Regions from separate parts of the Streptomyces sp. NPDC001480 genome, predicted to be linked through region 3. Evidence: riboswitches for the same ligand, from Rfam matches in the RefSeq annotation. Region 3 holds a riboswitch; each other region holds the start of a gene.
The links. A riboswitch is a leader RNA that binds a small molecule or an ion and turns the genes downstream of it on or off. The one in region 3 is predicted to bind cyclic di-AMP.

Region 1: linked by a shared signal. The riboswitch ahead of ACFY01_RS31305 (M23 family metallopeptidase) and the one ahead of ACFY01_RS03335 (peptidoglycan DD-metalloendopeptidase family protein) in region 3 are both predicted to bind cyclic di-AMP.
Region 2: linked by a shared signal. The riboswitch ahead of ACFY01_RS37425 (NlpC/P60 family protein) and the one ahead of ACFY01_RS03335 (peptidoglycan DD-metalloendopeptidase family protein) in region 3 are both predicted to bind cyclic di-AMP.
Region 4: linked by a shared signal. The riboswitch ahead of ACFY01_RS00375 (NlpC/P60 family protein) and the one ahead of ACFY01_RS03335 (peptidoglycan DD-metalloendopeptidase family protein) in region 3 are both predicted to bind cyclic di-AMP.

The regions. Positions count from the first base shown of each region.
Region 1 is NZ_JBIAVX010000013.1:250,141-253,437, reverse strand. Features, by position in the region: gene ACFY01_RS31315 (PrsW family intramembrane metalloprotease) at 1-35, shown strand, start outside; gene ACFY01_RS31310 (aldo/keto reductase) at 55-999, opposite strand; gene ACFY01_RS31305 (M23 family metallopeptidase) at 1,101-2,132, opposite strand; cyclic di-AMP (ydaO/yuaA leader) riboswitch at 2,143-2,309, opposite strand; tRNA gene ACFY01_RS31300 (tRNA-Met) at 2,538-2,611, opposite strand; gene ACFY01_RS31295 (dihydrofolate reductase family protein) at 2,700-3,297, opposite strand, start outside.
Region 2 is NZ_JBIAVX010000019.1:95,070-98,366, forward strand. Features, by position in the region: gene ACFY01_RS37420 (tellurite resistance/C4-dicarboxylate transporter family protein) at 1-548, opposite strand, end outside; gene ACFY01_RS37425 (NlpC/P60 family protein) at 575-1,756, opposite strand; cyclic di-AMP (ydaO/yuaA leader) riboswitch at 1,764-1,941, opposite strand; gene pcrA (DNA helicase PcrA) at 2,170-3,297, shown strand, end outside.
Region 3 is NZ_JBIAVX010000001.1:703,112-706,408, reverse strand. Features, by position in the region: gene ACFY01_RS03340 (alpha-galactosidase) at 1-931, shown strand, start outside; cyclic di-AMP (ydaO/yuaA leader) riboswitch at 1,240-1,399, shown strand; gene ACFY01_RS03335 (peptidoglycan DD-metalloendopeptidase family protein) at 1,404-2,327, shown strand; gene ACFY01_RS03330 (SGNH/GDSL hydrolase family protein) at 2,528-3,297, shown strand, end outside.
Region 4 is NZ_JBIAVX010000001.1:65,747-69,043, reverse strand. Features, by position in the region: gene ACFY01_RS00375 (NlpC/P60 family protein) at 1-1,547, opposite strand, end outside; cyclic di-AMP (ydaO/yuaA leader) riboswitch at 1,556-1,726, opposite strand; partial or broken gene ACFY01_RS00370 (PP2C family protein-serine/threonine phosphatase) at 1,941-2,750, opposite strand; gene ACFY01_RS00365 (DUF1996 domain-containing protein) at 3,062-3,297, shown strand, end outside.

The sequences.
Region 1 (3,297 bases), on a different contig from region 3:
CGCCGTACACCGCCTACAACCCGTACCGGACGTAGCGGAACGGGGCGGGGACGGCTACGCCGACGCCTCGGTGAGCCGCGTCAGCTCCTCCCCGGTGAGTTCCAGCTCGGCCACCCCGAGCAGCGCCGGCAGCTGGTCCACCGTGCGGGCCGAGGCGAGGGGAGCCGCCACCGTCGGCTGCGCGGCGAGCCAGGCGAGGGCCACGGTGGCCACGGGGGCGTCGTGCGCGGCGGCGATCTCGTCGAGGGCCGTCAGGACCTTCTGCCCCCGCTCGGTCTCGAGGTGCTTGGCCGCACCGCCCGCCCGCGCGCTGTCCACGGTGGTACCGGGCCGGTACTTGCCCGTGAGGAAGCCGGAGGCGAGGGCGTAGTACGGCACGACCGCGAGGCCTGCGCGGTCGGTGACGTCCCGCAGCGGTCCCTCGTAGGTGTCGCGCGAGACGAGGTTGTAGTGCGGCTGAAGTGCCACGTACCGGGCGAGGCCCTCGCGCTCGGAGAAGTCGAGGGACGCCTGGAGGCGCTCGGCCGAGATGTTGGAGGCCGCGATGTAGCGCACCTTGCCCGTCCGGACGAGTTCGTCGAGCGCCCCGATGATCTCCTCGACCGGGACCTCGGTCTTGTCGAAGTGGGTGTAGTAAAGGTCGATGTGGTCGGTGCCGAGGCGGCGCAGGGAGGCGTCGGCCGCGGCCTTGATGTTGCCGGCGGTCAGGCCCTGGTACTTCGGGTGCTGGCTGACCTTGGTGGCGATGACGACGTCGGAGCGGTTGCCGCGGGACTTCAGCCAGTTGCCGATGACGGTCTCCGATTCACCGCCCTCGTTGCCGTCGACCCATGCCGAGTAGGAGTCGGCGGTGTCGACGAAGTTGCCGCCGGCGGCCGTGTAGGCGTCCAGGACGGCGAAGGACTGCGCCTCGTCGGCGGTCCAGCCGAAGACGTTGCCGCCGAGGGCGAGCGGGAAGACCTCGAGGTCGGAGTTGCCGAGTTTGCGAAGGGAAGTCATGCCTTGATCCAACAACCGCGGCGGTGGCGCGCATTCCGCGAAGACCGGCAGCCCTGACGTCGGGGGGTGTCGTCAGGGCTGCCGGGGAACTGAGGGACGCGTCAGGGGTTGAGGCCCTTGCTGTGCAGCCACGCCATCGGGTCGATGCCGGTGGCCTGGCCGCCGGGGTGGACCTCGAGGTGCACGTGCGGGCCGGTGACGTTGCCGGTGGCGCCGACGCGGCCGATGACCTCACCGGTGCCGACCTTCTGGCCGACCTTCACGTTGATCGAGGACTGGTGGCAGAACCACAGCTCGGTGCCGTCGTCGAGGGTGAGGATGGTGCGGTAGCCGTAGGCGCCGGCCCAGCCCGCCTCGGTGATCGTGCCGCTGTGGATGGCCTTGATGAGCGTGCCGGTCGGCGCCGCGAAGTCGAGGCCGGTGTGGTAGCCGGAGGACCACATGGCGCCGGGCTGGCCGAAGGTGCCGGTGATCGTGTACGAGGAGGTCGGCAGCGTGTACTGCTTGGCCAGCTTGGCGAGACGGTCGGCCTCGGCCTGCTTCTTGGCGACGGCCTCCGCCTTGTCCTTGGCGGCGGCGGCCTGGGCGGCGGCTTCCTTCTCCGCCTTGGCGGCCGCGGCGGTGGACTGCTTCTCGGCGGCGGCCACGGCGGCGGCGGTCGCCTTGCCGTCGACCTGGTTCTTCTGCTGCTCGGCCTGCGCCATGATCCGGTTGCGCAGGGCCTCGCCGGCGTCGGCGCTGTCCTGGTCGCTGGCGGCGGTTGCCACGCCGACGTGGGACAGGCTTGCCGTGGTGGCCTTGGCGCCGTCGGTGTCGTCGCCCAGCAGGGAGCCGACGGAGGGCAGGTCGGGCATGGAGATGTGGACCGGCGGCTTGCCGGTGTTGGCGCTGGCCATGCCGCCCGCGCCGACGGCGGCTATCACGCCGACGCCCAGGACGGTGGAGCTGCGGGCGAGCCCGCCGCCGCGCTGCTTGCTGACGCGGTGCCGGCCGCGTACCGGGGCGAGGGACTCCTCGGTGGGGTTCCACTCCTCCCAGGGGCCCTCGTCGGTGCGGTACTCGCCGTAGCCGAAGGTCTCGGTGCGCTGGCTCGGCACGAACGGGGCTGTGGGGGCAGGCGGGTTGGACGCCACGCGGGCGTGCTCCTTCCTTCCGTAACGCCTACCGGGTTAGCTGACGGGTTCGGAGCGGGAAGGTCTCCTACGCGCGTATACCGGTCGTGAACCCAAGCGGTTCACGGCGGTGTCGGCGTGATTCACCCCAAGGTGGTGGTTCCCCGGTTCCCTCGCGGGATTCGGCATGTGCGCACGGAGCCGTCTCGGGTGACGGCTGGGACGACCGCGCTGCGTTATCGAACGTTAATAGAGCTACCGGTCAGTTTCCAAGCGGTTCGGCTTGATCATTACGGTTTTCACAGGAGAACTTTCAGGCCATGACCGGCGAAAAACGGGCGAGTTGAGCCCGGCGCGGGGTGGCGGAGGCCGGGAAAGCACTCAGGGCCGGAATCCGTGTACTGGATTCCGGCCCTGAGCCTTCAGTAGCGGGGACAGGATTTGAACCTGCGACCTCTGGGTTATGAGCCCAGCGAGCTACCGAGCTGCTCCACCCCGCGTCGTTGTGTCACCAGTGTACGTCATCCGCGGGACCGCTCGCACACACCTTTTCGAGCAGGGCTTTTTCCGGAGTCCCCGGGGTTCGGGTCAGCCCGGCAGGTGCCGGTTCGGCGCCTTCGCCGCCTCCTCGTACTCCGGCAGGACGACCACGTCCACACCCCCGGCCGCCAGCAGCCCGCTCCCGTCGGCTCCGGTGACGAACGTGTCCGGCTCGCGCCAGGCCGTGACCACCCGCCGTACCCCCGCGTCGAGGATCAGCCGGGCACAGGGCGCCGGCCGGGAGGCCCGCCGGGCGCACGGCTCCAGGCTGCTGTACACCGTGGCGCCGGCCAGCCGGGGGTCGTCGGGCCGGATCTTGGCCAGCGCCGCCTCCTCCGCGTGGACCACGGGATCGTCCCCCTCGCGTGAGTGGCCGCGCGCGAGTTCCGTACCGTCGGCGGCCACCACCACCGCCCCGACGCTGAACGCCGTCTCCGAGGGCGGGCACAGCGCGGCCAGTTCACAGGCGGTCCGCAGCCAGTGGCGGTCGGCCGCGACGGCCGCCGGTCCGGTGCCGGGCGCGGTGGGCTCGTAGCGCATCAGGACGACGTCCTCGATGCGGCGCGTCTCCAGCAGTCTGAGGCGCCCGTCCTGGTAGCCCCCGGGCCCGAACAGGCGGGGTGCACGGGGGTCGCCGACGAGGAGG
Region 2 (3,297 bases), on a different contig from region 3:
GGATCGAACCGGGCGAGGGCGAACCCGTAGAACACCAGTCCCAGCCAGAACAGCACGAGCGCGGTGTGCGCGAGCCACGCCGTGGCCGTCGCGGCGGCCAGCACGGCTCCCAGTACGGCGATCGACTCCGTGGCCACACAGCCCAGGAACACCGCCCCCGGCATGCGCCGCTCCCACCGCCGCAGGACGTGGACGAGCAGCACCGGCCAGAGCACGACCGCCAGCGCGAGCAGCGCCTCGGCCAGGACCGGCCGGCCCAGCAGCGAGAACCGGGTGCCCAGCACCGCCGTGGCGGCCACCGCGGTGAGCGAGCTCGGCGTCTCCGCCTCCGCCGCCCACCGCTCCCGCTCGTGCAGCAGCCGCAGGGTGAAACCGGCCGCGAACCCCAGCCAGGCGGCGCAGGCCAGCCCCAGGGCGGCCCGGGACAGCACCTCGTGACCGGCCGGCTGCAACCCCACCGACACGATCCCGGTCGCCATGACAGCGGCACCGGCTGCCGGTGAACGCCGGGCCCACCAGACGCGTAATGGTGAGAGGGAGCCCGGCATGAGCCCGATGCTAGGCGCCCGCCGGCTCAGGCCGGACGCACCACGCTGTGGATGATCGATTCGCCGCCGTAGTAGATCGACTCTTCACGGACGTACGCGCCGGGCTTGGGGGCGTGGATCATCATGCCGTTGCCGATGTAGATGCCGACGTGGCTCACGTCGTCGTAGAAGAAGACCAGATCACCGGGCTGGGCGTTGGCGAGGGAGACCGTGGTTCCGGCGTTGACCTGGTCGTAGGTGGTGCGCGGCAGGCTGACGCCGGCGGCCTTCCAGGCGGCCTGGGTGAGGCCGGAGCAGTCGTAGGAGCCGGGGCCGGTGGCGCCCCAGACGTACGGCTTGCCGATCTGCGCGCGGGCGAACGCGATCGCGTTCGCGGCCTTGGCGGAGGACGAGGAGGTCGGCGAGGACGGCGAGGTCGACGTGGACGAGTCCGACGCGGAGCCCGTCGAGGTCGAGGTGTCCGACGAGGCGCTGCTCTGCTGCTGCGCCTTCGCCTGCGCCGCCGCCTGCTCCTTCGCGAGCTCCGCCGCCTTGCGCGCGGCCTCCTCCCGCTTCTGCTGCTCGATCGCCGCGAGCCGCGCCTTCTCCTGCGCCGTCAGTGTGGACAGCAGCTCGCGCGCCGTCGCGAGCTTCTTCTGGACGGTCGCCTTGGCGGCCTGGAGGTCGTGCTGGGAGTCGGTCAGCGTCTGGAGGCTCTCGGTGGCCTCCTGCCGCTTCTTCATGGTCGCGGACTGCTCGGTGACGTAGTCGTCGACCGCGTTCTTCTGCCGCTTGGTCAGCCGGCTCATCAGCTGGGCCTGGTCGAAGTAGTCCTGCGGGGTGTCCGCGAGCAGGAAGGTGGCGGTGTCGGGAGCGGCGGCCCCGGTCCGGTACTGGGCGGCGGCGAACGAACCCAGCTTCTCGCGCGCCTTGTTCAGCCTCTCCGTGCGCTTGGCCACCTCGTCGAGGAGCGAGTCGACGCGCCGGCGCTGCTTGCCGGTCGTCTCCTTGGCCGCGTTGTACTTCTCGGTCGCCGACCCCGCCTGCCGGTACAGGTCGTCGACCTTCTTCTCGACCTCTTCCATGCTCGGCTTGCCGTCGGTGGAGGGGGTGGAGGGGGCGGCGTTGGCCGTCTGGGAGAGCAGGGCGACGGAGGTGAGGGCGGCGGTGGCGAGGGCGGGCTTGCGTATGCCTGCCCCACCCGAGGGGCGCTTGCGGTGCGACGCCAAGGGAGGCGACTCCTTCCAATGTTCCGCCTACCGGGTTAGCTGTCGGGTTCGGGCGGGTGGTTCGGAAGGGTTGCCCTACGGCCGTCGTCCCCGGTGGGGATGTCGGGCCGATTCACCCCAAGGTCTCGGTGGGTCCCCGGCTCCGGCTGCCGCGAGGGGCGCACCGGACTCGGCGGAGGCCGCGCGGCCCGGCGGGGTTCGCCGGTGGGGGTCGTACGGCCTGGCGGAACGCTAGCCAACTCGTGTGACTCATGTGAAGGTTGGTGCACTATATGTCCGATACATTTTCGTGACACGAGACGGGTGTGTCGTTGTCGTGACCATGTGGTTCCGCAGGGTGAGGAGATCGTTCCCCGGCCAAGTTCCGAGGGCGGCGGCCGGTTGTCGGTGGGGCGCCCTAGACTCGGAGAGCGATGAGCAGCCTCTTTGACGACAGCTTCCTGGCGGACCTCCAGGCCCCTCGCGGGCACGACGAGGAACCCCCGCCGCCGCCCGAGGACGATCACGCTCCGGAGCCGGTTCCGGACGATCTGTTCGGCGGGAAGTTCGACGTGCCGCCGGACCGGGACGCGTACTACCGCGACGGTGCCCCGCGCCCGGCGATCGACGCGGCCGCGCTCCTGGAGGGGCTGAACGAGAACCAGCGCGCGGCAGTGGTCCACGCCGGCTCCCCGCTGCTCATCGTGGCCGGCGCCGGCTCCGGCAAGACGCGCGTGCTCACCCACCGCATCGCCCACCTGCTCGGCGAGCGGGGCGTCCACCCGGGCCAGATCCTGGCGATCACCTTCACCAACAAGGCCGCCGGCGAGATGAAGGAGCGCGTCGAGCAGCTCGTCGGCCCGCGCGCGAACGCGATGTGGGTGATGACCTTCCACAGCGCGTGCGTGCGCATCCTGCGCCGGGAGAGCAAGAAGCTCGGCTTCACCTCGTCGTTCTCGATCTACGACGCCGCCGACTCCAAGCGCCTGATGGCCCTGGTCTGCCGCGACCTGGAGCTCGACCCGAAGCGCTACCCGCCGAAGTCCTTCAGCGCCAAGATCTCCAACCTGAAGAACGAGCTGATCGACGAGGAGGACTTCGCCGCCCAGGCCGCCGACGGCTTCGAGAAGACCCTCGCCCAGGCCTACGCCCTGTACCAGTCGCGGCTGCGCGAGGCCAACGCCCTCGACTTCGACGACCTGATCATGACGACGGTCAACCTGCTGCGCGCCTTCCCGGACGTCGCCGAGCACTACCGCCGCCGCTTCCGCCACGTCCTGGTCGACGAGTACCAGGACACCAACCACGCCCAGTACGCGCTCGTGCGCGAGCTCGTCGGCACCTCCGAGCACCCGGCGGACGTGCCGCCCGGCCCGGACGACCTGACGCCCGCCGAGCTGTGCGTGGTGGGCGACGCCGACCAGTCGATCTACGCCTTCCGCGGCGCGACCATCCGCAACATCCTCCAGTTCGAGGAGGACTACCCGGACGCGACGACGATCCTGCTGGAGCAGAACTACCGCTCCACCCAGACGATCCTCTCCGCGGCCAACGCGGTCATC
Region 3 (3,297 bases):
CGAGATGGTCAACCCGGACAGCGAGCTGTACCGCGCCCATCCCGACTGGGTGCAGTTCCAGCCCGGACGCGAGCGCACGGAGTTCCGCAACCAGCTCGTCCTCAACCTCGCCCGCGAGGACGTCCGGCAGTACCTCTGGGAGCAGCTCGACGGGCTCCTCTCCGACGCCCCGGTCGACTACGTGAAGTGGGACTTCAACCGCTGCTTCACCGACGCCGGCTGGCCCGGCGAGCCGTACCCGCAGCGACTGTGGGTGGACCACGTCCGCGGCTTCTACGGCCTCCTCGACCGGCTCCGGGCGGCCCACCCGGGCGTCGCCTTCGAGTCCTGCTCGGGCGGCGGCGGCCGGATCGACCTCGGTGTCATGAGCCGTACGGACCAGGTGTGGACCTCCGACAACACCGACCCGCTGGACCGGCTGGTCATCCAGCACGGGTTCAGCCAGATCCACCCGGCGCGGGTCATGGCCGCCTGGGTCACCGACAGTCCGAACACCCAGCTCAATGACAGGGTCAGTTCCCTGAAGTTCCGCTTCGTGAGCGCCATGGCCGGGGTTCTCGGGGTCGGCGGCGACCTCTCGGAGTGGACGGAGGAGGAGCTCGCCGAGGCCCGGGAGTGGGTGGAGCTCTACAAGGAGATCCGTCCCGTCGTGCAGCGCGGCGACCTCCATCGGCTGCGGCCGCCGGAGGGCGGGCTGAGCGCGGTGCAGTACGTCCTCGGGGACGAGACGGTCGTCCTCGCCTGTCTCCAGGCACAGCGGTACGGCGAGCCGGTCCCCGCGCTGCGGCTGCGCGGGCTCGACTCCACGGCGTCGTACGAATGCCGCGAAACGGGCGAAATCCATCGAGGCGCCGTCCTGCTGCACCACGGGCTGCGCACGGAATTGCGCGGCGACTTCGATGCGACGGTTCTCCGTCTGCGTCGCATCTGAGCGATCTGCCCGAAATGTGCACTTTCGTTGCAACTAACAATGAAATAGGGGGTCATGAGGGTCGAGAGGGTGAGGAGGGTCATATTCGTGACCGTCCGTTGTGCGTCATGTCCACGTAATCCGCATGGTTCTCCAGGGATTTGAAGAGGTGGAGGCGAAGGGAATTCACGGACGGTGACCGGGAATTCCCGTAACGGATCAAGCGAAACGCGGACAGAGGGAACCATCTGCTTGTCCCATCGCGTCCCGCTCGCTTACGTTCGCCACCAATCCGGACGGAACGCCGAATCCTGCCGCCGCCCGGAGCCCGGACACACTCACCCGTGCACGGCAGGAGCGGGGGACCCACCAGGTACGACTGCCTGTCCCGGTCTCCGGGACGGCTAGGGGTGCAGCCGCGCTCCGTGCGCGGCCGGGCAGCTCCAGCCCGAACCCGACAGCTCACCTCGCAGGCGCCGGAGAGGAATCCGCCATGCCCGCGAAGGGTAAGCACCGCCGTCCCAAGAACCGGCGTTTCACCCGCACCATAGCCGTCGCCGGAACCGGCGGCGCCGCGCTGGCGCTGCCCCTCATGGGGGCCACCGGCGCCCATGCGGCCTCCGCGGCCACCACGAAGGACTCCGTCTCCGAAAAGGCCGTCCAGGCCGTGCCGGAGGCCGGGAAGAAGGCCGCCGCCGCGCATTCGGGCGCGCGTACCTACACGGTCCGGCAGGGCGACTGGCTCGCGAAGATCGCCGACGAGCAGAACGTCCGCGGCGGCTGGCACCGGCTCTACGCCGACAACCGCGAGGCCGTCGGCAGTGACCCCTCGCTGATCCACCCTGGCCTGAAGCTGACGCTCGGCCGGCAGGCCGCCCCGACCGCCGAAGGCGCCAAGTCCTCTGCCCCGAACAAGACTTCGTCCTCCTCGCACGCGAACTCGCCCTCGGCCTCGCGGTCGGCCACGCGGACCCAGCCGTCGTCCGCCGCGGCGCCGAACGCCGCCACCGGCTTCACCCTGCCGGTGTCGGGCGCCACCATCGGCACCGGCTACCACGTGCCGGGCGGCATGTGGTCCAGCGGCTACCACACGGGCGTCGACTTCGTCGTCCCGACCGGCACCTCCGTCAAGGCCGTGGGCGCGGGCACGGTCGTCTCCGCCGGCTGGGGCGGCGCCTACGGCAACCAGGTCGTGATCCGGCTCGCCGACGGCTACTACGCGCAGTACGGCCACCTCTCCTCGATCTCCGTCTCGGCCGGGCAGACCGTGGCGGCGGGCCAGCAGATCGGCCTCTCCGGCGCGACCGGCAATGTGACCGGCCCGCACCTGCACTTCGAGATCCGCACCACGCCGAACTACGGCTCGGACGTGGACCCGGTCGGCTACCTCCGCTCGCACGGCGTCGCCGTCGCCTGACGGTCCTCGGACCACCGAAGGCCGGACCCCTGATCCCCGGGTCCGGCCTTCGGTGCGCGCGGGCGTATTCCCGTCCGGCGCCTTCGGGTGCCGTGGCTTATCTCACCGTCCGTCAACCCCGTATTACGGTCGCGTAGGTCACATCGAAAGGTGAATCATGGGCCGATGTGGCAGACGATTCGAAGAGTGACAACAGAGCAGTGATCGGGTCGTACGTGGCGGTGGGGGACAGCTTCACCGAGGGCGTGGGCGACCCCGGCCCGGACGGGGCGTTCGTCGGCTGGGCCGACCGGTTCGCGGTCCTCCTCGCGGACCGGCGGCCCGAGGGCGACTTCAGGTACACGAACCTCGCGGTACGCGGCAAACTGCTGGACCAGATCGTGGCGGACCAGCTCCCGCGCGCCGTCGAACTCGCCCCGGACCTGGTGTCCTTCTGCGCGGGCGGCAACGACATCATCCGCCCCGGCACCGACCCCGACGAGGTGGCCGAGCGCTTCGAGCTCGCGGTGGCACAGCTCACCTCGGTCGCGGGCACGGTCATGGTGACGACCGGTTTCGACACGCGCGGCGTGCCCGTGCTCAAGCATCTGCGCGGCAAGATCGCCACGTACAACGGTCATGTCCGGGCCATCGCCGACCGGTACGGCTGTCCCGTACTCGACCTGTGGTCCCTGCGGACGGTCCAGGACCGGCGCGCCTGGGACCACGACCGGCTCCACCTCTCGGCCGAGGGGCACACGCGCGTGGCCCTGCGGGCCGGCCAGGTGCTCGGCCTGGACGTCCCCGCCGACCCGGAGCAGCCCTGGCCGCCGCTCCCGCCCCGGGGCACGCTCGACATCCGCCGCGACGACGTCCACTGGGCCCGCGAGTACCTCGTCCCGTGGATCGGCCGCCGGCTGCGCGGCGAGTCCTCCGGCGACCACGTGACGGCCAAGGGCGCACTGTCCCCGGACGACATCAGGACACGGAT
Region 4 (3,297 bases), 640 kb from region 3:
TTCGCGGCCCTTCCCTCGTAGGGGACGGGGACGGGGACGGGGACGGGGGCGGGTGCCGGCGCGGGTGCTGGGGCTGCGACCGCGACAGGGGCCGGTGCGGGTGCGGGTGCGGGTGCGGGTGCAGGGGGCGGCGTCGGGGTCGCGGCTGGGGCTGCGACCGGAGCTGCAACCGCGACCGGTGACGGGGGCACGGGGCTGGGTGCGGCGAGAGGGGTGGTGGTGGCGAAGACACCCGGGGCGGCCCAGGGGGGCGGCGTCGCGGCGAACGCTCCGCTGTCCGTGAGGGGATTGGGGACGCTGAAGGTGCCCGTGCTCGTGACGGGGGTGGGGGCGGTGACGGTTGCCGTGGCGGTGAGGGGGGCCGCGGCGGGGTCCGTTGCGGTGTTCGCGACGGGGTTGGGGACGGCGAAGGCGCCGCTGTCCGTGAGGGGGTTGGGGACGCTGAAGGTGCCGGTGTTCGCGACGGGGTTGGGGACGGCGAAGGCGCCGCTGTCCGTGAGGGGGTTGGGGACGCTGAAGGTGCCGGTGTTCGCGACCGGGTTGGGGACGCTGAAGGCGCCGCTGTCCGTGAGCGGGTTGGGGACGCTGAAGGCGCCGCTGTCCGTGAGCGGGTTGGGGACGCTGAAGGTCCCTGTGCTCGCGACCGGGTTGGGGACACCGGCCATCGCGCCCCTCCCGGCCGTCGCACCTCTGCGGGCCGCCGCTCCGCCCGTGGCGGACAGTCCCCCACTGAGCCCGGACCACTGCTGGCGCAGCCACTCCTGCTCAGCGGGCTGGAGGGCCTGCTCGGGGTCGCCGCGCCAAGGCTGCGGGGCGGGGGGCGCGGGCTCGGCCGCGGCACGCGGTGCGGGCGCGCCCGGCTGGGCGATCCGGCGGGAGAGGAGGTCCCGGGCCGCGGCGAGCTTCTTCTGGTTCTTTTCCTTCGAGGCCAGCGGCGAGGACCGCCGCGGCTCGGCCGCGGGCAGCGCCAGGGGGGCCTCCTGCCGCGGCTCCGGCACGGCGGGCAGCGCGGCGACGGGCCCTGCGGTCAGCTCCGCCCTGGGACGGGCCGTCAGCTCCGGCACGGCGCGTCCGCCCGCCTGCCCGGAGGTCCCGGCGGTCAGCTCCGGCAGGATGCGCTCGGCCGCTTCCAACAGCTCTTTGGGGACCGGCACGTTGGTGCGCCGCCCGGCCGGGCGCTGCGACGACCGGTCCGCGGGCAGCACAGCGGGAACGGAGGGGCCCAGTTTGGAACGTGCCCCCGTCATCCACTGCCGGGCGATGTTGTCCAGACCGGCGGGACTGGTCGAGCGCTGTGACGGCCGGTCCGACGGCAGTACGGCGGGGGAGGTGGGGCCCAGTTTGGAGCGGGCCCCGGTCATCCACTGCTGGGCGATGCTGTCCAGACCGGGATCGTTCCCCCTGTCCGGCCTGCGCAGGCGCACACCACGACCGGGCGTTCCCCCCGATGTCGCGCGGGTCGCGTTGAGGTTCCCCGTGGCGCTCTCGGTCTGGTCGTAAAGGCTGTCGATTCGCTGCCGAACCTCGTCGCGGCTTTCGCGCGCCATGGGGGACGTACTCCTTCCGTGCTCCGCCTACCGGGTTAGCTGGCGGGTTCGGGCGGTCGATGGTGGAAGGCATGCCCTACGGCCCTGCCCCGTCGGGCGGTCGGGCCGATTCACCCCAAGTCGGTTGGGTCCCCGGCTCCGTTGCCCTGCGGGGACAGCGGATTCGGCGGAGGCCGCGCGGCCCGGCGAGGTTCGCCGGGGGGAGCCGTGCGGTCTGGACGCCAACTTAGCCAACTTGTGTGGCTGGTGTGAAGGTTGAAGCGCGGAATGTCCGATACGTAATTGTGATATTCATCTTGGCGCTCGTGACCATCCGGTGAAGGTGCCCGGAGGAGCATACGGAATCCCGCCGCATGGCCACATGACGACGTCTCACGGCCGCGTGATGACATCTCACAGTCGCATGATGACGAGCGCGGTGTCGTCGGTCGCCCCCTCCCTCGGGAGCAACTCCCGCAGGACGGTGTCGGCGAGTCCTCCGGGTGCGCGTCCCGGTGCCGGCCGACGGTGTCGGCGAGGCGCGCCGGCCCGACGTCCATGTCCTCGCGCCGCCGCTCGACCAGGCCGTCGGTGTACAGGACGAGGAGCGCGCCCTCGGTGAACCCGGTGCGTGCCTCGGGCCGGGGCCGGGGGTCGGGCCGGGCGTCCAGCGGGGTGTCGGTGGCCCGGTCGAGGAACTCCACGGTGTCGTCACCGTGGACCAGTACGGGGGGCGGGTGGCCGGCGCTGCTGTACATCAGGGTGTGCCGCTCGAAGTCGATGAACGTCGTCACCGCCGTCGCCGACTCCGCGCCGTCGAGCACATGGGCGTACTCCCCCAGGGCTTTCAGGGCCTGTGCCGGGCCCTCGGTGACGCGGCAGGCCGCGCTCAGCGCGCTGCGCAGCTGCCCCATCACGCACGCGGCCCGCAGACCGTGCCCGACCACGTCCCGACCGAGACGCCGATGCAGTCGCCGCCGCCCCGGTCGACCAGGTCGTACCAGTCCCCGCACACGTTCAGCGCGCCCACCGCGGGCCGTTAACGGACGGCGGCGCGGTGGCCTGCCACCGCCGGCGGGTGGGGAGCATCGCCTCCTGGAGGGCGAGCGCCACCTTCCGGTCCCGGGCCTGGGCCCGGCGCAGCTGCTCGTTCAGCTCCTGCAACTCCCGGGCACGCCGGACGGTATCCGCCATGGCCCGCCGCCCAATCCGACCACCGGTACGGGCTCCGTTTCCCACGAAACCGGAGCGTGGGCGGTGGGATGGGCGTAATCGTCCAGGTTTCAACGAATACCTGCCCCTATTACCGTCCGCGGCCGACCCCGGTCCCGAGCGGACCAGCCGGGCGTGACCTGGGTTTCCTGTGAGTTCACGATGAATCGGTGAGGTGCTTGAACACATCCGGGTCCGGCTCCGTATGGGACGGGGGCTTGCCATGCCGGCCGGCCACGAGGTGTGGGAGTGGTTCTGTGGGACGCAACAGGCGCAGACGCCCGACAGGTGCACGGCGCGCGACCTTCGCCGCGGTGGCTCTGATGCTGGGCGGGGGTGGACTGGTCGCGGCGAACGTCTACGCCTCGGCGACCGAGGGCGGCACGGACGCCCGGGTGCTCCAGGCGGGCGGCTGGGGCCCGGGGTCGGCCACCATCGACTGCCCGGACGTCGGTAGCCGCCTGACCTCCGTCCCGGACGACGCCAGGGCGGACGTCGACCGCGAACTCGCCCTGCTGGACCAGCAGGTGTCCGCCGCCTACCAGCAACTCCAGGCGTC